4 regions of the Pseudodesulfovibrio halophilus DSM 5663 genome follow, and region 3 is predicted to be linked to each of the others. Evidence: predicted binding sites of a transcription regulator. Region 3 holds the regulator's gene; each other region holds the start of a gene.
The links. Region 3 encodes sigma-54, which starts transcription at its own class of promoters, with help from an activator protein. Its sites were predicted from a motif close to CTGGCACGGNNNNTGCTT; they were not measured.
Positions count from the first base shown of each region.

Region 1: BR24_RS01650 (flagellar hook protein FlgE) is a predicted target of sigma-54. The motif match lies at 1,205-1,222, and genes of this name have one in related genera.
Region 2: nifJ (pyruvate:ferredoxin (flavodoxin) oxidoreductase) is a predicted target of sigma-54. The motif match lies at 1,664-1,681, and genes of this name have one in related genera.
Region 4: BR24_RS05830 (SHOCT domain-containing protein) is a predicted target of sigma-54. The motif match lies at 3,715-3,732, and genes of this name have one in related genera.

Region 1 covers NZ_JCANTV010000004.1:51,201-56,860, reverse strand. The annotation lists gene BR24_RS01655 (FAD:protein FMN transferase) at 40-1,047, opposite strand; gene BR24_RS01650 (flagellar hook protein FlgE) at 1,295-2,881, shown strand; gene BR24_RS01645 (tetratricopeptide repeat protein) at 2,931-3,797, shown strand; gene BR24_RS01640 (glycosyltransferase family protein) at 3,794-5,458, opposite strand; gene BR24_RS01635 (methyl-accepting chemotaxis protein) at 5,475-5,660, opposite strand, start outside.
Region 2 covers NZ_JCANTV010000012.1:35,636-41,295, reverse strand. The annotation lists gene BR24_RS10935 (ABC transporter substrate binding protein) at 1-25, shown strand, start outside; gene BR24_RS10930 (sigma-54-dependent transcriptional regulator) at 10-1,434, shown strand; gene nifJ (pyruvate:ferredoxin (flavodoxin) oxidoreductase) at 1,763-5,398, shown strand; gene BR24_RS10920 (L-lactate permease) at 5,526-5,660, shown strand, end outside.
Region 3 covers NZ_JCANTV010000015.1:117,738-123,397, reverse strand. The annotation lists gene BR24_RS15080 (LptA/OstA family protein) at 1-836, shown strand, start outside; gene lptB (LPS export ABC transporter ATP-binding protein) at 837-1,562, shown strand; gene rpoN (RNA polymerase factor sigma-54) at 1,805-3,232, shown strand; gene hpf (ribosome hibernation-promoting factor, HPF/YfiA family) at 3,272-3,814, shown strand; gene BR24_RS15060 (PTS sugar transporter subunit IIA) at 3,818-4,267, shown strand; gene rapZ (RNase adapter RapZ) at 4,274-5,158, shown strand; gene BR24_RS15050 (PTS sugar transporter subunit IIA) at 5,165-5,611, shown strand; gene BR24_RS15045 (PTS sugar transporter subunit IIB) at 5,612-5,660, shown strand, end outside.
Region 4 covers NZ_JCANTV010000009.1:209,270-214,929, reverse strand. The annotation lists gene asnB (asparagine synthase (glutamine-hydrolyzing)) at 1-1,427, shown strand, start outside; gene BR24_RS05845 (glycosyltransferase family 4 protein) at 1,406-2,575, shown strand; gene BR24_RS05840 (sugar transferase) at 2,572-3,189, shown strand; gene BR24_RS05835 (universal stress protein) at 3,186-3,608, shown strand; gene BR24_RS05830 (SHOCT domain-containing protein) at 3,773-4,063, shown strand; gene BR24_RS05825 (LysR family transcriptional regulator) at 4,146-5,030, opposite strand; gene BR24_RS05820 (pyridoxal phosphate-dependent aminotransferase) at 5,273-5,660, opposite strand, start outside.

The sequences.
Region 1 (5,660 bases), on a different contig from region 3:
TTTTTGATGATTTCAAGGGTCCGTCTACGCCCGGCCGAATCAAATGGCAACCCTGTCGAATCCCGAACTGCGCAGCTCGGTCCCGTCGGGGCCGAGGATGAGGCATTCGGTTCCGGGGCGTGACCTGACGAGTTGCAGGCCGTTTCTGGGGCCGAGGACGTAGACCGCGGTCGAGAGCGCGTCGGCTTCGGCCGCGTTGCGGGCGATGACGGTGACCCCGGCCGCGGTGCGGCAGGGATATCCGGTTCTGGGGTCCAGCAGGTGGGCGAATCCGCCGGCCTCGGGCCGGAGCGATTCGTAGCTGCCGGAACTGGCGACGGCGCCGTTGCGAAGCCGCGTGACCGCAGGGTACTCGCCGCCGTCGGGCGACTGAACAGCGACCCGCCACGAGCGGTGGTCCGAGTCGGTCCTGGCCCGGATGTCACCTCCGGCGTTGATGAGGTGCGTGGAGGCGCCGAAGTCGCTCATGACCTCGGAGGCCCTGTCCACCAGTGCGCCCTTGGCGATGCCGTCGAGGGTGACCGCCATGTCGCAGCCCAGCGCCAGACGCTGGCCGGAAACGACGATTCGTTCGGCGTGCACCAGTTCGAGCGCCTGCCTGACCTCTTGGCGGTCCGGCTCGACACCCTTTGCCGCGGCCTCGCGGAAGAGAGACACCAGCGGGGTGACGGACGGATCGAAAGCGCCGTCTGTCGAGCGGTGCCAGTTGGCGGCGGCCTCCATGAGGGAGACCATCTGCGGCGGCGGCGCGGCCAGCTCGCCGTCGCGGTTGAGCACGGAGAGGGCGGAAGAGCGGTCGTGTCCGTCGAAAACGGGCAGCTCTGCGCGGATGGCCTCAAAGGCCCTCCCGGCGGCTTCATCCGCGAAGTCCCCCGACGGGTGCGCCACCGTGACGGTGACGAATGTTCCCATGAGCAGGGCCGTGCGGCTGTGCCGCTTCGTGCCCGGTGCGGCAAACGCCGTTACGGGCAGGGAGCCCGCGCCGAGGGTCAGACCCAGAACGCCAAGGCTCCGGAGCATGTCTCTGCGGGAAAGTGTGCGGGCCATTCGCTGCTCCCGTGCTTGGGGGTTAAAATCGTTTCCAGACTACGCAACCGGCATGTTTTTGTCCAGACGGTGCGGTTTTCAGGGCATCTCTTCGTGCCGGGGCATGTTTTGCCCACTGCATGGGGATGATAACCCGCCGGGATGAAATGTCAATCCCGTGGCATGGCTGTTGCTAGGTAATGGCACGGAGAATATCGGGAACGTTTTGCCCGGTTGGGGAACCGGGGAGTGCCCGAAGGAGGAAGTCATGGCATTCAGTTCAATGTATATAGGCGCCACCGGGGTGAAGGCGTACAGCGACGGCATGCAGGTCGTCGGCAACAACCTCGCCAACGTCAATACGGTGGGATACCGCAAGGCGGATATCCACTTCAATTCGCTGATGTACTCGCAGATGGCCACCGGCAGCCACCGCTCCGCGGGAGGAGTGATGGAGTCCAGCCAGATGGGCAAGGGCGTCGGCGTGGCGGCCGTGCTGGCGGACTTCAGGCAGTCGGCCATGGAGACCTCCAGCGAGGTCACCGACATAGGCATCGAAGGCAAGGGATTTTTCGGTGTCGGGGACCCGGACGGCTCGGACGTCTTCTACACCCGTGCAGGCAACTTCCGTTTCGATCGCGAGGGGTATCTCGTGAACCCCGCCGGATATCGTCTGCAGGGATTCGGCGTTGACCGGGAAACCGGCGAGTCCACCGGCACCATCGGCGATGTGCAGCTGCCCATGGAAGACGTGGTGGTGGACGGCCAGACCCTGCGCACGGTGGTCAGCCCGCCGCGCGCCACTTCCGCCGTTTCCATGATCACCAATCTCGACCGCACGAGCCCGGATTCCATCACAAGCAGCACGAACCCGTTTTTCGCCATGTTCGGCAGCTACGACGCCTCGGACGAGGAGCCTCTTGCACGGGCTCCGTACACATCCAGCATCAAGGTTTACGACGAGAACGGCGATCCCCATCAACTGACGGTGTCCTTCGACCCGGTGAACGAGAACGGCGTCTCCAACGCTTCCGGCGGAAACACCTTCTGGGAATACGCCGTGACCATCCCGGCCTCGGAGGATGGGCGTGCAGGTTTTCAGGGCAGCTCGCAGGCCGGGCTGCTCGCGGTGGGCACCCTCAGCTTCGGCCCCGGCGGGAGCCTCGTGAACATGAGCGCCTTCACGGCGGACGCGGCGGGAACCCTCAGCAACTGGGCGCCGGCGGACATGGGATTGATTCAGAGCAACGGCATGCCCACGTTTGACGTGGCCTTCATCTCTTCCAACGGCAGCACTGCCGCGCAAACCGTGGGGCTGGACTTCGGGGTGACAACCTCGACCCTGAGCTGGGCAGGAGGTGCGAGCAACGCGGCCTCCGTGGGGATCAACGCCGCCGCGCTTCCGGAAATGAGCGACACCTCTCTGAGCGTGAACAACACCAGCTCGTTCCCGGACGGCTCCCGAACCAAGTTCGCCACGCAGGACGGGTATGCGCAGGGGTACCTGCGGGATATTTCCATCAGTCGCGACGGGTTCGTGGAGGGCAATTTCTCCAACGGGGAGACGGAGCGGCTGGCTCAATTGACCCTGTACCGCTTCCAGAACGACTTCGGCCTGCGGCGCGAGGGCGGCAACCTGTTCTCCGCCTCGCAGGACGCGGGGACGATCCTGACCGGAGCTCCCGACAGCGAGGCGTTCGGCACCACGAACCAGAACTCGCTGGAGATGTCCAATACGGACATGGCGCAGGAGTTCGCGGACATGATCCTGACCCAGCGCTCGTTCCAGAGCAACACCAAGGTCATCACCACTTCTGACTCCATCCTCAATACCACCATCAACATCAAGAAATAGCTCTTGAATCCGGCGGACCGGGCGGGTATCTCCATGCACGGAGGTATCCATGAACAGCGAAAGCATCCGGTCCGCCGTCGAAACCGCCCGCGCCGACAGCCCCGCCGGGGCCGAGGCGCTTTTCTGCGCCTGCGTGCTCGCGGACGCGCCCGTGCCCTTCGAAATGGCCATCGCCGCCGAAGGCGCCATGCACAATCCCGCCCTTATCAATCCCGCCGCCGCCATGTTCGCGGTGGCCGCCACCCTCGACCCGGTGTGCCGTCTCGGGCTCGTGGAGATGGACCACGGCACCGGCACCTTCAGCGTGCCGCAGCAGGTGCGCCGGTTCATCCTCGACGAGCTCGACCCGCAGGAACACGCGGTATGGCAGAGTCGGGCCCTGCACGCCCTGTCGCTGGCCGTGCCCGACGCCGAACCCGGATCGCAGGTGCCGGAACCCCTCGCTCCGCACGTTGCGGCCTGCGCCGACATGGTCCGCGACGGGCTCGCCACCCCGGACGCCAACCGCATCCTGCATCAGTACGGCTTCACCCTGCACTTTGCCGAAAGGCACGCCGAGGCCGTGGCATATCTGGAAGCCGCCCTCGAAGTGGACAAGCGGCTCAAGCCGGAGACGCACCCCGACATCGCGGCCGACCTTGAAGGCCTCGCCGCGGTACTGGCCGCTGCCGGCGAGCACGGACGGGCCGTAACGGTCTATCGTGAGTGTCTGGCCCTGTTCGAGAAAGGGTGGACCGAGAACAACCGCGCTCTCATCCCGGTCCTCGCTGGGCTCGCGCTGTCTCTTCGGGAAACCGGCGAACTGGTTGAAGCGGAAGAAACGGCCCGCCGGACGCGGGAACTGTTTGAGGAACATTTCGGGGATCTTCCGGTGGAGCCCGACGGAGTTGTCGCGGACTGCCTGAAGATGAACTAGGCGGGCTGCTCCAGCAGTCCGGCGAGGATGGCGCGCGGGTCGTTGGCCCTGAGGGCGCGATGAAACGCTTTTTCCGCGTCTGCCTCAAGGGCGAGGTGCCTTGCGTAGCGAAGGGTTTCCATGCCCTGCTCGATACGGAACGCGCGCAGGTCGGCCAGCGCGCTCTCGAGTTCGAGCCGCCAGTCTCCGCGTACATGCAGAGTCAGCATGGCCAGATAGCCGCTGCGGGCGTGTTCCAGCCCGCGCTGGGCGCGCGTGGCGTTTTCCATCAGCCGCAGGGAGTCCAGATTCTCCGGCTCCAGCTCCAGCGAGGTGACGAGGCAGTCCGTCGCGGCGCCCGGCAGGTGGCGGGAAGCGGAAAACGGAAAGCCGTGCCGCATGATCTTTCCCTGTCGCAGCAGCAGCCTGGCCCACTGCCGGAGCATGGCTCCGGGAGACTCGGGGGCTTCCGGGATTCTGGCGTCGATCGCCCGCAGGTGCCGCATGAGCATGGCGCGGGCGAGTTCCCGCATGGTATCCCCGCCGCAGCGCATGGCGGCGGCTGAGGCGCAGAGGTTCAGGTCCGTGGACGATGCGTACCCGGCGTCTGCGAACACCGCGGCGGCGGATGAGGCCATGGCCGTCTTGTCGTCCGCAAGGGTCTGCATCCTGAGCGTGGCCGCCATGACTTCGGCGTCCGCCGGGATGGAACACAGCCGCCGCACCAGTTCGCCGTTGTCCATCACGGAAAGCCCGGACTCCAGCAGTCGGGTGGCGGCGAGGGTCAGCCATTTTTGCGGATTGCCCGAAGCCGCGGCCGGAGCTTCGTCGGCAAACTCCAGAATGCGCGCAGCCCGATGTTCCGGCAGATGGTCGCGGTTCACGCGCTCCCACGCGGCGCGGGCCATGGCCTGGCTCGCCGCGCGGTCGGAGAGCAGGTGATCGCACAGGGCGCGCATCTCTGCCGCGTCCGCGTAGACCGCCGCCTCGGTTCCGGGGACGAAGAGCGCGTCCTGCTCGGAGCCGAGGTCCTGCGTCACCGGCACGCAGCCGCAGGAGGCGGTCTCGAAGAGCCGGAAGTTCACCTCGCCCAGAATGGATTCATTGGGCGCGAGCCTCGAGTCAGCGTAAAAATCAAGCATCTCCGGCAGCGTCAGGTCGTCGCGATGAACGAAGCGTTCGTCGTATCGTTCGGCGAGCATGTTCACCAGCCGCTGCCGCATGGGCCGTTGGGCCGTGACCCGCCCGGCAAAGGCCAGATCGTGGGTGCGGTCGCCGAAGGAGGACCATGCCCGCGCGTGGCCGTACCACGGCAGATGCGCCGTGCGTGCGCCGAAGGCCTCCACGGCTGGGCGCCAGCGGTCCTGCGTGCAGAGGGTCAGGTCGAACAGTCTGGCGTAGCAGGTGTGCCAATAGGCGTTGAGGTGCGGGTCGACCGCCCAGAAGAGCCTCGGGCAGTCCAGTGCGTCCAGTCCTTCCAGAAAAAGTCGCCTGCCGAGGTTTTCCTGCTGAAAGACGAGGTCCGGGCTGAAGTCGTGGCGATCAAGCTCGGCGGGCAGGTCCAGCAGGGACCGCTGCGGGCCGGGACGCAGGGAGAGCACCCTGCATCCCGTGGCCTCGAAAGCGCGCACCAGTGGCGGAGAGCACTCCACGAGACAGACGTTTTTTCCCGGCATCGTCATGGCTCTCCCCGGCGGCCTAGCGTTGCATGTCCTCGATGACGGTCTTGAGCTCCCGGGCCAGCTCGGAAAGCTCCAGCACGGCCTGATTGGATTCGGTCATGGCCCGCGACGTCTGGTCGGCGATGACGCTGATCTCTTCGGTGGAGCGGGTGACCTCCTCGCTCGCGGCGGACTGCTGTTCGGCCGCGGTGGCGATGTTGCG
Region 2 (5,660 bases), on a different contig from region 3:
AGGTGATACGTGGCCCGAATCCTGATCATAGACGACGATCCGCAAGTCTGCGGCACCATTGAAAGTCTCTCCACCCGGATGGCGCACAAGCCGTCCAAGGCGCTGACCCTCGACGAAGGGCTGCGCCGAGTGCGGCAGGGAGGGATCGACGTGGTGTTTCTCGATGTCCGCCTGCCCGACGGAAACGGGCTGGACATCCTGCCGGAGATCGTGTCGCTCCCCGAGGCCCCGGAGGTCATCATCCTCACGGGCCGCGGCGATCCGGACGGGGCAGAGCTTGCCATCCAGCAGGGCGTCTGGGACTACCTGCTCAAGCCGAGCTCCGTACGCGAAATCACCCTCACTCTGGGCCGCGCCCTCAAATATCGCGACCAGAAGCTCGCCAAGTCCGCGCTGGAGAATCTGGACCTGAGCGGGGTAATCGGCGAGAGTCCGTCGTTCAAAAGCACCCTTCGCCAGCTGGCGGAAGCGGCGCGTGCGGACTCGAACGTGCTGGTCACCGGCGAGACCGGCACCGGCAAGGAGCTGTTCGCCCGCACCATTCACCGCAACAGCGGGCGCAAGGGCGGCAGCTTTGTGGTGGTCGACTGTGCCTCGCTCACCGAGTCGCTCGTGGAGAGCACTTTGTTCGGGCACAAGAAAGGAGCGTTCACCGGAGCCCACTCCGACCGCACCGGTCTCGTGAAGCTGGCCGACGGGGGGACGCTCTTTCTCGACGAAGTGGGGGAGATGCCCCTTTCCATCCAGAAATCGTTTCTGCGTGTCCTTCAGGAGCGTACGTTCCGGCCCGTGGGCGGCACGTCCGAGCTGCAGAGTGACTTCCGCCTGCTTTCCGCCACCAATCAGGACCTCGAGAAACTCGTGGAGCAGGGCGAGTTCCGCAGTGACCTGTTGTTCCGCCTCAAGACCATGCAGATTCACCTGCCGCCGCTGCGTATGCGTCCCGAGGACGTGCGCATTCTCGCCCAGTGGCAGACCGAGCGCATCTGTCGCCGTTACGGCGTTGCCGAGAAGGGGTTCGGCTCCGACTTCCTGCCCACGCTGGAGAGCTACGAGTGGCCGGGCAACATACGGGAACTGCTGAACATCATGGAGCAGACCGTGGTCGGAGCAGGCGAAGAGAAGACGCTTTACTCCATGCACCTGCCGAGGGAACTGCGCATCAAGGTCGCCCGCGCGCAGATCCACAAGATGACCGGCTCAGACTCTTCGGACGACGTTCAGCCCGGGCGCAAGCTGGGGCAGGACATTTTCGAGGAGATATTCGAACAGCAGCTCCCGGCTCTGCGTGAATTCAAGTCAATGGCCGAGAAGGCCTACCTTGAGGAGCTCATTCGCCAGTGCGAGGGTGATGTCCCGAAAACGCTCTCCGTGTCCGGCCTGTCGCGCTCGCATTTCTATGCGCTGCTGAAGAAGTACGGCCTGTCACTCTAAATCCGTCGAAAAAAGCCTCTGTCCGAAAATTCGGACACAATTAATTCTTGCATTTCAGTGTTTTGCAAGTTTTGTTTTCCGTCTTGTGACCTTTGTCTTCTTTTTCACACAGTCAAGGGCCCGGAACGTGTCCGAATTTTCGGACTCGGAGGGTTATAGATGATGGCTGCGGGAGGTGATTATAATGCTACTCATTCGATTTTTCTGCATTATTAGATGTTGAGGAAGTTTGGCATGGTTCTTGGTAATGGGTGAAGGCCACCCACATCCGAAGTGTGATGACACCGTTTGTAAACCCATCGCCCGAAACGGGCGCAAGGAGAGTTGAATGGCTAAAAAAATGAAAACCATGGACGGCAATACCGCCACCACGCACGTGGCGTATGCCATGAGCGAATGTGCGGCGATCTACCCGATCACCCCGTCTTCCACCATGGGCGAGATCGCCGATGAGTGGGCCGCGCAAGGTCGCACCAACATTTTCGGACAGAAAGTGATGGTCCGCCAGCTGCAGTCCGAAGCGGGCGCCGCAGGCGCCGCACACGGCTGTCTGGCCGCCGGAGCCCTGACCTCGACCTTTACCGCGTCGCAGGGCCTGCTGCTCATGATCCCGAACATGTACAAGATTTCCGGCGAGCTGCTGCCGGGCGTGTTCCACGTGTCCGCCCGCGCCATCGCCGCCCACGCCCTGTCCATCTTCGGTGACCATCAGGACGTCATGGCCTGCCGTCAGACCGGATTCGCCATGGTCGCTTCCGCTTCCGTCCAGGAAGCCATGGACCTGGCGCTGGTCTCGCATCTGGCCTCCATCGAATCCAGCGTGCCGTTCATGCACTACTTCGACGGCTTCCGCACCTCCCATGAAATCCAGAAGGTCGAAGTCATCGACTACGAAGACATGGCCAAGCTGGTGAACATGGAAAAGGTGGACGAGTTCCGTCAGCGTTCCATGAACCCCGAGCACCCGCAGCTGCGCGGCACCGCACAGAACCCGGACATCTACTTCCAGGGCCGTGAAGCCGCCAACCCGTACTACGATCGTCTGACCGACGTCGTGGTGGCCGAGATGGACAAGGTCTCCAAGCTCACCGGCCGCTCCTACAAGCCGTTCGACTACGTGGGCGCACCCGATGCCGACCGCGTGATCGTTTCCATGGGCTCCTCCTGCGAGACCATCGAGGAAGTGGTCAACCACCTCAACGCCAACGGCGAGAAGGTCGGCCTGATCAAGGTCCGCCTGTACCGCCCGTTCTCCGCCGAACACTTCATGTCCGTTCTTCCGGAATCCGTCGCACGCCTGACCGTGCTGGACCGCACCAAGGAGCCCGGCTCCATCGGCGATCCGCTGTACGAAGACGTGTGCACCGTGTTCGCCGAAAAGGGCGGCGCTCCCGAAGTCATCCCGGGCCGTTACGGACTGGGTTCCAAGGAATTCGACCCCGCAATGGTCAAGTCCGTCTTCGACAACATGTCCGTGGACGCCCCCAAGAACCACTTCGTGGTGGGCATCGAAGACGACGTCACCAATACCTCCCTGCCCGTCGAAGGCGCTCTGGACACCACCCCCAAGGGTACCGTGCAGTGTAAATTCTGGGGTCTTGGTTCCGACGGCACCGTCGGCGCCAACAAGCAGGCGATCAAGATCATCGGCGACAACACCGACCTGTACGCACAGGGATACTTCGCATACGACTCCAAGAAGTCCGGCGGCATCACCGTGTCTCACCTGCGCTTCGGTGCAGAGCCCATCCAGTCCACCTACCTGGTCTCCGCAGCCGACTACATCGCCTGCCACAAGGCCAGCTACGTGAACCAGTACGACCTGCTCGACGGCATCAAGGACGGCGGCACCTTCGTCATGAACTCCTCCTGGAACACCGTGGAGGAAATGGACGAGCACCTGCCCGCCGCCATGAAGCGCACCATCGCCGAGAAGGGCCTGAAGTTCTACAACATCGATGCCGTCAAGATCGCCGGTGAAGTGGGACTGGGCAACCGCATCAACATGGTGATGCAGACCGCGTTCTTCAAGCTGGCCGACGTGATCCCGTTCGAGCAGGCTGTCAAGCTGCTCAAGGACGGCATCCACACCGCTTACGGCAAGAAGGGCGAAAAGATCGTCAACATGAACATCGCCGCGGTGGACAACGCCGAAGCTGCTCTGGTGGAAATTCAGGTTCCCGAATCCTGGAAGAACGCCGAAGACGCTCCCGCCGCCAAGTCCGACGAGCCCGCGTTCATCTCCGACGTGGTTCGCCCGATCCTGGCTCAGAAGGGTGACGACCTGCCGGTCTCCGCATTCAGCGCGGACGGCCTGTTCCCGGTCGCCACTTCCAAATACGAAAAGCGCGGCGTGGCCATCAACGTTCCCGAGTGGATCGCCGACAACTGCATTCAGTGTAACCAGTGCTCCTTCGTCTGCCCGCACAGCGCCCTGCGCCCGGTGCTGGCCACCGAAGAAGAAATGGCTTCCGCTCCGGAAACCTTCAAGACGCTGGACGCCAAGGGCAAGCAGATCAAGGGCCTCAAGTACCGTATGCAGGTCAGCACCCTCGACTGCCTCGGATGCGGCAACTGCGCCGACATCTGCCCGGCCAAGGAATCCGCGCTGGTCATGAAGCCGCTGCACACCCAGACCGAAGCCGAAGTGCCCAACTTCGACTTCTCCGAGACCGTTTCCTTCAAGGACGATCTCATGCCGCGCACCACGGTGAAGGGCAGCCAGTTCCAGCAGTCCCTGATGGAATTCTCCGGCGCCTGCTCCGGTTGCGGCGAAACCCCGTACGTCAAGGCCATCACCCAGATGTTCGGCGAGCGCATGATCATCGCCAACGCCACCGGCTGCTCCTCCATCTGGGGCGCATCCGCACCGACCACCCCGTACTGCGTGAACAAGGACGGACACGGTCCGGCCTGGGGCAACTCCCTGTTCGAAGACGCCGCGGAATTCGGTTACGGCATGGGCATGGCCATCGATCAGCGCCGCGAGCTGCTGGCCTCCAAGGTCCGCAAGGCTCTGGACGAAGGCGTTGACGCCGAAGTCGCCGCCGCCATGAACGAATGGCTGGAAGGCAAGGACTTCGCTGCCAAGTCCCGCGAAGCCGGCGACAAGCTCAAGGGCCTGCTGGAAGCCAAGGGCGGCCTGCTGGGCGAAATCGCCAAGGACGCCGACCTGCTGACCAAGAAGTCCATGTGGATCTTCGGCGGCGACGGCTGGGCCTACGACATCGGTTTCGGCGGCGTGGACCACGTGCTCGCCTCCGGCGAAGACATCAACATCTTCGTCATGGACACCGAAGTCTACTCCAACACCGGCGGACAGTCCTCCAAGGCTACTCCGCTCGGCTCCATCGCCAAGTTCGCGGCCTCGGGCAAGCGCACCGGCAAGAAGGATCTGGGCCGCATGGCCATGACCTACGGATACGTCTACGTGGCTTCCATCGCCATGGGCGCCGACAAGCAGCAGACCATGAAGGCCATCCAGGAGGCGGAAGCCTACCCCGGACCGTCCGTCATCATCTGCTACGCTCCCTGCATCAACCAGGGCATCCGCAAGGGCATGGGCAAGACCCAGTACGAGCAGAAGCTCGCGGTGGATTCCGGCTACTGGCCGCTGTACCGCTACAACCCCGAACTGGCCGACGAGGGCAAGAATCCGTTCATTCTGGATTCCAAGGCTCCCGACGGATCCATGCAGGAGTTCCTGGCGGGCGAAAACCGTTACGCACTGCTCGAGCGCATGCACCCCGAGGATTCCAAGGAACTGCGCAAGCAGATCGAAGAAGACTACAACGAGCGTTACGAGGCGCTGAAGTACATGGCCGAGGCCGATTACTTCACCCCCGCAGCGCATGATCCGGCCGAAGCTGGTGAAGCGGGCGAAGCCTGCACCACCATGGACACCCCGGAACAGGCCCGCCCCGACAGCGGCGAAGCCTGCGACGACGGCAGAGCCGGTAAATAAGTAAAGCCCAAGTCTCCGTCGGGGAGAGTCGGATGCGGACAGGGAAACCTGGCCGGCCTCCCCGGCGGATTTGGATATTCAGGCTAAGGTTGACGTAGTGTTTGATTTTTAAAGAGAGGAGTGAGGAATGTCTCTCGAACTGTTGGCTCTCGTAGCCCTGCTGCCGATTCTGGTGGCTCTCGTTCTGATGGTCGGTATGCGCTGGCCTGCCACCAAAGCCATGCCTGTTGCATGGCTCACCTGTGCCGCCGGCGCCGTTCTG
Region 3 (5,660 bases):
TTTTCAATCGAGTCTTGTATTTCATGGTGGCGGCGCTGTTTGTGGCTCTCCCTGCGACCGATGCCTTCTCCCAGCAGCGCGGTGAACTGCGTGAGACTTCCGTGAATCTGAACGTTCGCGAGGCCAGAAGTCCCGGTGCCGAGCATGTTCGCACCCTCATGAAAGGCGATCGCGTCCGTGTGGGATACCCGCAGGATGGCTGGGTGGCCGTCTTTGAACCCGGTGCCTCTGAATTCCCCGAGTCTGCGGCTATCGGCTATGCCAACGCCAAGTATCTCGAAAAAATTCCCGACCCGCGCGAGTCTGCTGAAAACAAGGCCGAGGCGCCTGAGGGAGTGGAGCCGGCCGAAGGCGTCGGGCAGGTCGTTTCCGACATTCAGGACGTTCCGCCCAAGCCGCGGCAGGCACCCACCGGCGTCCCCGTCAAGGTCAACGCGGACCGCATGACCTACGACGAGCAGGGCAAGGTCGTGGCCTTCGAGGGAAACGTCGTTGCCAAGCATGAAGGGCTCACGCTTACCGCCGACAAGGTCTCCGCCTTTTTTGTCACGGGTGACAAGCGGTTCGATGTGAAAGGTATTGATCGCATCATTGCCACCGGGAATGTCCACGCGGAGAAGGGGAACACTTCCGGTGACTGCGGCAAGCTGACCTATCTGGTCGAGCCGCGGATTCTGGTCATGGAGCAGGACCCGGTCCTGCGCGACGGCCCCAACAGCATCACCGGCGACAAGATTCGTTTTTATGTTCGGGAAAACCGCAGTGAGGTGGTCGGCGGCGAAGGCAAGCGCGTCGAAGCCGAGTTCTTCACCAACAGCGGTCTGGAGATTCAGTAGATGGAAAAGGGCCTCTCCGCCTCCGATCTCAGCAAACGTTACGGTCGCAAGGAAGTCGTTCACAGCATTCGCCTGTCGCTCGGCCGCGAGGAAGTCGTCGGACTGCTCGGGCCCAACGGCGCGGGCAAGACCACGACGTTCTACATGCTCGCCGGGATCGTCAAGCCGTATTCGGGAGACGTCTATCTCAACGGCAGGAATATCACAGACCTTCCGTTGCACGAACGGGCGCGGCTCGGCGTGAGTTATCTGCCGCAGGAAAGCTCCATCTTCCGCAAACTGACGGTTCGCGAGAATCTGCAGATAATCCTTGAGCAGACGGATATGACGCCGCGCCAGCAGCGCGACCGCGCCGATGAGCTTATGGAGATGTTCTCCATAACCAAGCTCGCGGATCAGGCTTCCATGTACCTCTCCGGCGGGGAAAGGCGCAGGCTGGAAATAGCCCGGGCGCTTATCATGAGTCCGGATTTCATTCTTCTCGACGAGCCGTTCGCCGGCATCGACCCCATCGCTGTCATTGATATTCAGGAAATCATCTCCGTGCTCAAGAGTATGGGCATCGGGATTCTCATCTCTGACCACAATGTCCGGGAAACTTTGAATATCTGCGACAGAGCCTACCTTGTGTACGAGGGCACCATCATCCTCGACGGCACGCCTGCCGACATCGTGCAGAGCTCCCGGGCCCGGCAGATCTATCTGGGCGAAGACTTCTCTCTCTAGTTTTTTTCGAGAGTTCCACCCTTTGGTCGTTTACAGTCGCCCGGAAGGTTGGTACAGTTTTTTCATGCTCATTGTGTTGTGTGTGTAAAATCAACATTTGCAGTTGGTTATCCGGTCTTTCTTGCGGTAGTGGAAAGCATGTGGCATACTTCAACACAAGTGATTCGGGTTGTGTACCCCGAGCAAATGACCAATTTTATGTCGAGAACCGGGTGGGACGCCCGCATGAATAGAGAAACCGTATGGGGCTTGAACTCAGGCAACAACTCAAGCTGACGCAGCAGCTGGTCATGACGCCGCAGTTGCAGCAGGCAATCAAGCTGCTGCAGATGTCGCGTCTCGAGCTGGTTGAAACGGTTCAGCAGGAGCTTCTTGAAAATCCTTTTCTGGAGGAATCCGAAAACGAGGCCGTTCAGGAGGCTCCGGAAAAGGAGTCGGACTCCCTCAAGGAAGCGGGCGAGGGGACCGATGAATCCGTCATGCGTGACGCGGACTGGGACAACTACATGGGCGAGTTCTCCAGCTCTTCCAAGCAGTCGCAGGTCCGCGAATACGAGTCCCCGGAAGAGGGCCTGACTTTTGAGGCCCGTCTCGCGTCTAAGCCTTCCCTTGAAGGGCACCTCGGCTGGCAGATCCGTCTCTCCGACTTCTCGGAGCAGGAGGTCGCCATTACCGATGTAATCATAGGCAACCTTGACTCCAACGGTTATCTTCAGGCCAGCATGGAAGAGCTCTGCGAGATGATTCCCGGTGTCGACGAGGATCTCGTCGAGTCCGTGGTCAGGCGCATCCAGCGTCTCGACCCTGTCGGCGTTGCGGCCCGTACTCCGCGTGAATGTCTGCTTGTGCAGATGGAGATGCTCGGCATCGACGATCCCATTCTTGTGTCGATAGTCACCGAACACCTTGAGGACATCGAAAAGAACCGCTTCAAGCCGCTTGCCCGAAAGTTCAAGATTTCTCTGGAAGAGCTCAAGGGGTATCTTGAAGAGCTTCAGAAGCTCGACCCCATGCCTGGCGCCAATTTTTCGAGTACCGAGCCGCACTACGTCAGCCCCGACGTGTATGTTTACAGCTACGGGGACGATTTCGTGATCGTGCTCAACGAGGACGGTCTGCCGCGTTTGCAGATGAACCAGTTCCTCGCCGACACCGTGCAGGGAAGGGCGGATCTGGACAAGGACTATTTCCGCGACAAGATGAGCTCCGCGGCATGGCTGATGAAGAGCCTGTACCAGCGCCAGCGCACGCTCTACAAGGTCATGGAGAGCATCGTGAAGTTTCAGCGCGAATTCTTCGTGGAGGGCGTGACCAAGCTCAAGCCCCTGATCCTCAAGGAGGTCGCCGAAGACATAAACATGCACGAGTCCACGGTCAGCCGCATCACGACGAGCAAGTACGTGTCCACACCGCACGGCATTTTCGAGCTCAAATTCTTTTTCAACAGTGCTCTCGACCTCGGCGACGGTTCGCAGGTCGGGTCGGAAAGCGTCAAGGCGCTCATAAAGAAACTCATAAGCGAGGAGGAGCCGAAAAAACCGCTCAGCGACGAAAAGATCGGCGAGATACTCAAGGAGCGGCTGGACGTGAACATCGCCCGCAGGACCGTGGCAAAGTACCGGTCCGCCATGGGGATTGCATCATCGTCCAAGCGCAAGAGCTATTTTTAGTCAAGGCTTGTTCACTACCCATAACCAGGAGGGTATTCCATGAATATCAGCTTCACCTTCAAGAACTTCGATCCTTCTCAGCATCTGCGGGATTATGCCAACAAGCGCTTCGCCAAGCTCGGCAAGTTCTTCAAGGACACCGACAATGCGGATCTTCAGGTGAACCTCATGGTGGAGAAGCTCCGTCACAAGGCGGACGTCATCCTGGATGCGGACACCATGCACCTGACGGCGATCGAGTCCTCCGAGGACATGTACGCCACCATTGATCTGGTGCTGGACAAGCTTGAGGCGCAGCTTCGCAAGCAGCGCGAGAAGATGAAGGGCAAGACCAGAAAGGTCCGTCAGGAACGGGAGGTTCGCATGAACTACCTGAACTATGGCGAAGACCGTCTTTCCGAGCCCACCATTGTGGGAACGGACAGCTACGTGCCCAAGCCCATGTCCGTGGACGAGGCTGCCATGCAGCTTGACACCATGGATCATGAGTTCCTCGTCTTCAGGAATAGCGAAACCGAGGGCGTCAACGTCATCTACAAGCGCGACAACGGAGACTTCGGCCTCATCGATCCCGGATTCTGATCAATGAAACTTGGTGACTACCTTGAAAAGGACCTGATTCTCTCCGACATGGCCTCGGCCGACAAGGCCGGGGCCCTCGGAGAGCTTGTCGTTCCCTTGCAGGAACGCTTCCCGGACATGGATGCCGACAATGTCCTGCGCGTTCTCAAGGAGCGCGAGGAGCTCGGCACCACAGGCATCGGCGACGGCGTCGCCATTCCACACGGAAAGCTGGACTCTCTGGAACAGATCGCCGTTGTGGCAGGCCGAAGCCGGGAAGGGCTCGACTTCGAGTCGCTCGACTTCAAGCCGTGTCATATATTCTTTCTGGTGCTCGCTCCTGAACAGGTCGCGGGGATGCATCTGCGCATTCTGGCGCACATCTCGCGGCTTTTGAAGGACGACTCCTTCCGCAAGGCCTTCATGGAGGCGGAGGGACAGGATGAACTCTGGAAACTGCTCAAGAGCGCATAACCCGCCATGACACCACGCAACGCCTTCACGGTCATCATTGTAACCGGCCTTTCAGGGGCGGGGAAGAGTACCGCCATCCGGGTCTTTGAAGACCTCGGCTTTTTCTGCGTGGACGGGCTGCCGGTGAGCATGGCACCCAAGCTCGCGGAGCTCTTTCGGCAGAAGGATGACCCCCGGCAGCGCGGGCTGGTGCTCGGACTGGACCTGCGTCAGGACGACTTTCTCGAAGAGTGGAACGAGGCGCTGGAGTCCATGGACAGCATGGGCGCCCGCGTCGAAATCTTTTTCGTGGAGGCTCGTCTCGAAACGCTCGTGACGCGCTATGCCATGACTCGTCGTCCGCATCCGCTGGAGAGTGCCAGCCTCGGACTGGAGCAGGCTCTTGAGAAGGAACGTGATCTGTTGGACCCGATCCGCAAGCAGGCGGCCCTTGCCATCGACTCCACCCAGTACTCGGTGCACGACTTGCGCCGGGTTATTCAGGAAAAATGGACCACGGTGCAGGAGCCGGGCAGGGGGATGCGCGTCCACGTGCTGTCCTTCGGCTTCAAGTACGGAATGCCGATTGAGGCGGACCTCGTGTTCGACATGCGCTTTCTGCCCAATCCCTATTTCGACGCGGACCTCAAGGCCGGCTCCGGAAAGGATGCCGACGTGGCCGAGTTCGTGCTCGGCAGAGAGCCCGGGAGCGAATTCATCGGCAGGTTCAGGAATTTCATCGACTACATCCTCCCTCTTTACGCTGACGAGGGGCGCTACAGGATAACCATCGCCATCGGTTGCACCGGCGGCAGGCACCGCTCCGTGGCCGTGGCCGAGAATCTTTTCGCCAATCTGAAGGATAACGGATACTCCGTGACTCTGGAACATCGACACATGGAACTTGGGTAGGCACTCATGGCTGAGAGCGAACAGGAAATCGGCGCGGGCGTCCTTGTGGTGACGCACGGAGCTTTTGGAGAGGAACTCATCAAGGCGGCCGAGACCGTGCTCGGTCCTCAGGAGCGGGCCGAGTCCGTGGGCGTCGACGTCGACCGTGGCGTGGACAAGACCGTCGAGGCTATTCGGGAAGCCATCCAGCGCACCTCCGACAAGCGCGGCACCATCATTCTGACAGACCTTTTCGGCGGTTCCCCGACAACGCTGAGCCTGTCCCTGCTCAAGTCGGAAAAGGTCGAGGTTGTCACCGGCGTCAACCTGCCTATGCTCGTCAAGGCGCTCCAATCGCGCCAGAAGCCGCTTGCGGAGATCGCCTCTGATGCGGCCGAGGCCGGGCGGCAGGGCATCAAGGTGGCCGGTGCGCTGCTCAATGCCAAGCCGGGCTCCAAGAAGGGGAAGCACTAGATGGCGCTTATTCGCATCGACAGCCGCCTCATCCACGGTCAGGTCATAG
Region 4 (5,660 bases), on a different contig from region 3:
AGGCGCTGACGGCGCATCCCGAGTTCTCCCGGCAGGTGAACCCGGAGGCCGTTTCTCTTTTTCTGCGCTACCAGTATGTGCCGGCCCCGCACTGCATCTGGGAGGGCGTGCACAAGGTCGAGCCGGGAACCATGCTCACGGTGTTGCCGTATGGGCAGGTGCGCACAAAGGCCTACTGGCGCCTGCACGACGTGGTTTCGCATGGCGGTCTGGAGCCGTTCGACGGGAGCAGGGAGCTGGCCGCCGCCGAGCTGGAGGAGTTGCTGACCGAAGCCGTGGGCATGCAGCTCGAATCGGACGTGCCTCTCGGCGCGCTGCTCTCGGGCGGTATCGACTCCAGCCTGATAACCGCGCTGGCCTGCAAGGTCTCCGACAGGCCGGTGCGCACGTTCACCATCGGCTACGACGACCCGGCCTTCGACGAGTCGGCGCAGGCAAGAAGGATCGCGCAGCATCTGGGGACGGAGCACACTGAGCTGATCGTTTCGCCCGACGAGGCGCTCGAGCTTCTGCCGAGTCTGCCGGAGGTGTGGGACGAGCCGTTCGCGGACGCCTCCATGCTGCCTGGCGCGCTGGTGTCCCGGCTCACCCGCGAGCATGTCACGGTCTGTCTCTCCGGAGACGGGGGAGACGAAACCTTCGGCGGCTACAACCGGCACGTCACGGCGCCGAGGCTCTGGAGCCGGTTGTCCGGACTCCCCCTGCCGCTTCGTAGGGCCGCATCGCGGGCCATCCGTTCCGTTTCGCCCCGAAAGCTCGACGGGCTCTATCATTTCTGGGAACCCCTGGTGCCCGCGTCGCGTCGCATGAACAATCCGGGCTTCAAGCTGCACAAGCTGGCGCGGGTCATGGTGCAGCCGCACCGCGAGGGGCTGTATGCCGCGCTGTGCTCCACGTGGGATCACCCCGAGGAGCTGACGGGCGTGCCCGGGCCGCCCCTTCAGGCGCAGGCCCCGGAGGGGCTCTCGTTCCGGGAGTGGATGCAGTATCAGGACTCCCTGAGCTATCTCCCCGGCGACATCCTGACCAAGGTGGACCGCGCCGCCATGGCGGTGGGACTGGAGAGCCGCGCTCCGTACCTCGATCACCGCGTGGTCGAGTTCGCATGGCGGCTGCCGGAATCCTTCAAGGTGGCGCACGGCAGGGGAAAACTGGTGCTGCGCGACATTCTGGATGCGCATGTGCCGCGAGAGCTGACGGACCGGCCCAAGATGGGCTTTGGCGTGCCGCTGGGCGAATGGCTGCGCGGTCCGCTGCACGACTGGGCGCGCGACATGCTGCACCCGAAGAGGTTGGAGCAGGGCGTGGTGGAAAACGGCGTGCCCGTGGCGCGAGCCCTGAACGAGCACATGTCCGGACGGCGCGACAACGAACACGCCCTCTGGAGCGTGCTCATGCTGCAGGCATGGCTGGACCGCTGGAACTGAATCGAACCCGTACCGAACATGCACCCATGAAGATAGCCCTCCTCGGCGGGTACGCCCCGTCCCTCATCAATTTTCGCGGTCCGCTGGTGCGGGCCATGCTGGAGCGGGGTCACGAGGTCGTGGCCATGGCCCCGCCGTATTCACCTTCCCCGGGACCGCAACTGGAAGCAATGGGAGCGAGCTATCGGGAAATCCCGCTGAACCGACGCGGCCTCAATCCCCTGAGCGACCTCGGCTCGCTGCTGGCTCTCAAGCGGGTGTTCCGGGATCTGGCACCGGACGCGGTGCTGTCCTACACCATCAAGCCCGTGGTCTACGGCTCCTTCGCCGCCAGGCTGGCGGGCGTCCCGGCCATATACTCCATGATTACCGGCCTCGGATACGCCTTCACCGAGGACGAGGGCATGAAGCGGCGGCTCATATTCAACCTTGTGCGCGGCCTTTACGCGGCCGGGCTTCGCACCAACGACGCCGTCTTCTTCCAGAACCCGGACGATCTGGCCTTTTTCCAAAAGCTCGGGGTGGTCCCTGACGCCATACGTGCCGAAGTGACCAACGGCACCGGCGTTGATCTGGAACACTATGCCTTTTCCGAGCCTCCCGCGGGTCCGCCGGTCTTTCTGTGTCTGTCTCGGCTCATCCGGTCCAAGGGCGTCAGCCTTTTCGCGGAGGCCGCGGCACGACTCAAGAAACGATTCCCGGATGCGGTGTTCCGGATCGCCGGTGCCGTGGAGCAGGGGGAGGACGGCGTCGGGCCGGAGGAGTTGCGTCGCTGGAAAGAGGCCGGAGCCGTGGAGCTGCTCGACCCCGTGGAGGACGTGCGGCCTCTGCTGACCGGCTGCACCGCCTATGTGCTGCCCACCTACTATCGCGAAGGCGTGCCGCGCTCCGTGCTCGAAGCCATGAGCACCGGCAGGGCGATCGTCACCACGGACGCGCCCGGCTGCCGTCTCACGGTGGAGGAGGGCGCCAACGGCTATCTGATCCCTCCAAAAGATGTCGACGCGCTGGAGCTGGCCATTCAGCGGATGATCGAAGCCCCGGACGCCGTGCGCGAGATGGGCCGCAAGAGCCGTGAGATGGCCGAAGACCGATTCGACGTGAACCGCGTCAACGAACACATACTCAAGACCATGGGGGCCGCATGAAGCGGGTGATGGATATCCTCGTCTCGCTGGCGGCGCTGGTCGTGTTTTCGCCCGTGCTGCTTGCCGTGGCGGTTCTGGTGCGACTGAAGCTCGGCGCCCCGGTCCTGTTTCGCCAGCAGCGTCCCGGTCTGAACGGCAGACCGTTCACCATCCTCAAGTTTCGCACCATGCTCGACGCCGAGGCCCCGGACGGCTCCATGCTGCCCGACGAGCAACGGCTGACACCCTTCGGGAAGGCGTTGCGAGCCAGTTCGCTCGATGAGTTGCCCGAACTGTTCAATGTGTTAAAAGGGGACATGAGCCTCGTAGGCCCGCGCCCCCTGCTCATGCAGTACCTGCCGCTCTACAGCCCGAGGCAGGCCAGAAGACACGAGGTGCGCCCCGGCATTACCGGCTGGGCGCAGGTCAACGGCCGCAACGCCGTGCAGTGGCCGGAACGCTTCGAGCTCGACGTCTGGTATGTCGACAACAGGACGCTGCCGCTGGACCTGAAGATACTGCTCATGACCGTTACCGGCGTGCTCCGACGCGAGGGTATCTCGCAGGAAGGGCACGCCACGGTGGAACCGTTTACCGGCAACGAACAAGCCCGCAACAAAGGAGATTCGCCATGAACGTGAAAAGAATCCTGCTCCCCGTCGACGGCTCCCGCCACTCCGACGCCGCCGCAACCAGCGCCGTGGACATGGCCAAAAGCTCCAACGCCGAAATCCTGCTGCTCGTGTGCCGCAAACCCGTCCCCAACGAACTTGGCGAGCCCAACGTGCAGTGGGTGCTCAACCACTACACGCAGGATGCGGAAAACGTGCTCTCCGCCTATCGCGAACGCCTCGACAGACAGGACGTCGTCTACCGCGACCGCATCGTCGGCGGACGACCGGGCGAAGTCATCGCCGACGTCGCCAAGGCCGAAGACTGCGACATCATCGTCATGGGCTCCAAAGGGAAGTCCGACCTTGAAGGACTCCTGCTCGGCAGCGTAACCCACAAAGTGCTCCACACCGCGCATTGCCCCGTGTTGGTTGTGAAGTGACAGGTGCAACCCCTTGTGCACGCATTTCGTGCAGAAAGTGACCCCTCTTGCACATTGCGGCAAGAGGGGTTTCTTTTATCAGTCTGAAATAATTGGCTTTGTATTTTTGGCACGCGGCGTGCTTAGTCTCAAGTAACGCGCAATCGAAGCAGGAGGTAGTATTCATGGACATGCTGAGCGCACTCGGAAACTGGTTCTGCAACGGCGGACACGGCTACGGCCATTGGGGAGGCGGCGGATTCATGTCGTCCGGCTGGCTTCCCTTTCACATGCCCTTCGGCGGCCTGATCGGTCTGTTGCTCCTTGGAACCCTGATTTTCATGGGAGTGCGCCTGTTCCGCAGTCGACAGCCTTCGCATCAGACAATCGCAATGGACGTGATCAAGCGTCGCTATGCGGAAGGCGAGATCGACGACGCCACCTACGAAAAACTTCGAGCCGCGATGAGACGATAGTTCCGTACAGAAAGACCTCTTGAGACAAGCATCCTCCTCCCGACGCCCCCGCCTGACCAGCGGGGGCGTTCCTTTTAAGGAACTACTGATCCTGCCAGACGTCTTTGACGGCTTGGGCGAGCGCGGTGACGGCGGGGTCGTCCTGTCTGTTTTTGAGGTAGGTGAAGAGAATATTGGTGGTGAAGTCGCGGTCTTCGAGGCAGAGGATGACTTTTCCGGCCTTGACTGCTGCGCGGGCTTCGTCTTCTCGCATGATGGAGAGGCCTTTTCCTGCTGCGACAAGTTGTCGGATGATGTCTTCGGAGTCGACTTCGATTCGGTTGGCCGGGTCCGTATGAAAGAGGTCCGCATTTTCGGCCAGAATGTTGCGAAACGGGCAGTGGGTGGCGGGCCAGACCCATGGGAGCTCGAGCAGTTTTTCCGCAGGGAGGCCTTCGACGCGATCTTTCCAGTGGGCGGGTGCCACGATCTGCAGGCGTGATTTCGCGAGCGATTCGGTGGCCAGGTCGTTGACGGGCAGGCCGTAGAAGACGAAGCCGGCATCGAGTCTTCTGGCGCGGACTTCCCGCAGGATGCCTTCGGTGGAGCTTTGCACGAGGTGCAGCTTCAGCTCTGGATGGCGCTCGGCCAGCAGTTCCAGAAGTTCGGTGATGCGAAGGAATTCGGAGTCGGTGTTGAGGCCTACCCTCAGTTCTCCGGATACCTCGCCGGAGAGCTGTTTGGCTTCTGCCAGCAGAACGTCTGTCTGATGCAGGATGGTGTCGGCCCGTTTGCGCAGGACGGTTCCGGCCTCGGTGAGGACCATTCCGCGCGGGGTGCGCCTGAACAGGGCTATGCCGAGTTCGTCCTCAAGGGCCTTGATGTGCGCGCTGACCGCGGGCTGGCTGGCGTATAGACGCGATGCCGCGCGGGTCAGGCTGCCCTCTTCGGCCACGGTGACGAACGTCCTGAGTTGATACAGTTCCATATTTTCTCGAAGTGTATTTTTTAGGCATCAGTTTTTCTGAAACCGTACTTCACGCATTGTAAATAGATCAAAACGTGGGTGATGCGTACTGTGCACTCGTTCTCGCTGAGGAATACAGTTGAACATACGCCGCAGCCCATTACCCTCTCCGTGGGCATACGGCAAGCTTCAAGGGAGCCGCGAACCCCTGCGAAGCGATGAAGTGGAAGCCCGTCCGGGCTTCCACTTTTCGTTTATGCCATTTACGATGCCGCTTCCACGGCTTTCTTGAAGCCATCGGCGCTGCGGCGGATGACGTCTTCACCCACGCAGAACGTCAGGCGGAAGTAGCCGGGGAACCCGAATCCCTTGCCGGGAACGGCGAGGATGCGCTCTTTGAGCAACAGTTCGGTGAAGGCCACGTCGTCGCCGCCGGGCGCTTCTGGGAAGAAATAGAACGCGCCCTTGGGCATGGTATAGCGCAGGCCCGCGTTATCGAGCACTTCGGCCATGGCCTTGCGGCGTTCGTCGTAGACGGAGATGTCCACCCCGGACCCGAGGGAGCGGTGCAGCAGACGCTGACCGATGGCCGGTGCGTTCACGAAGCCGAGGATGCGGTTGGACATGACCAGTCCGGCCAGCAGCGCTTCG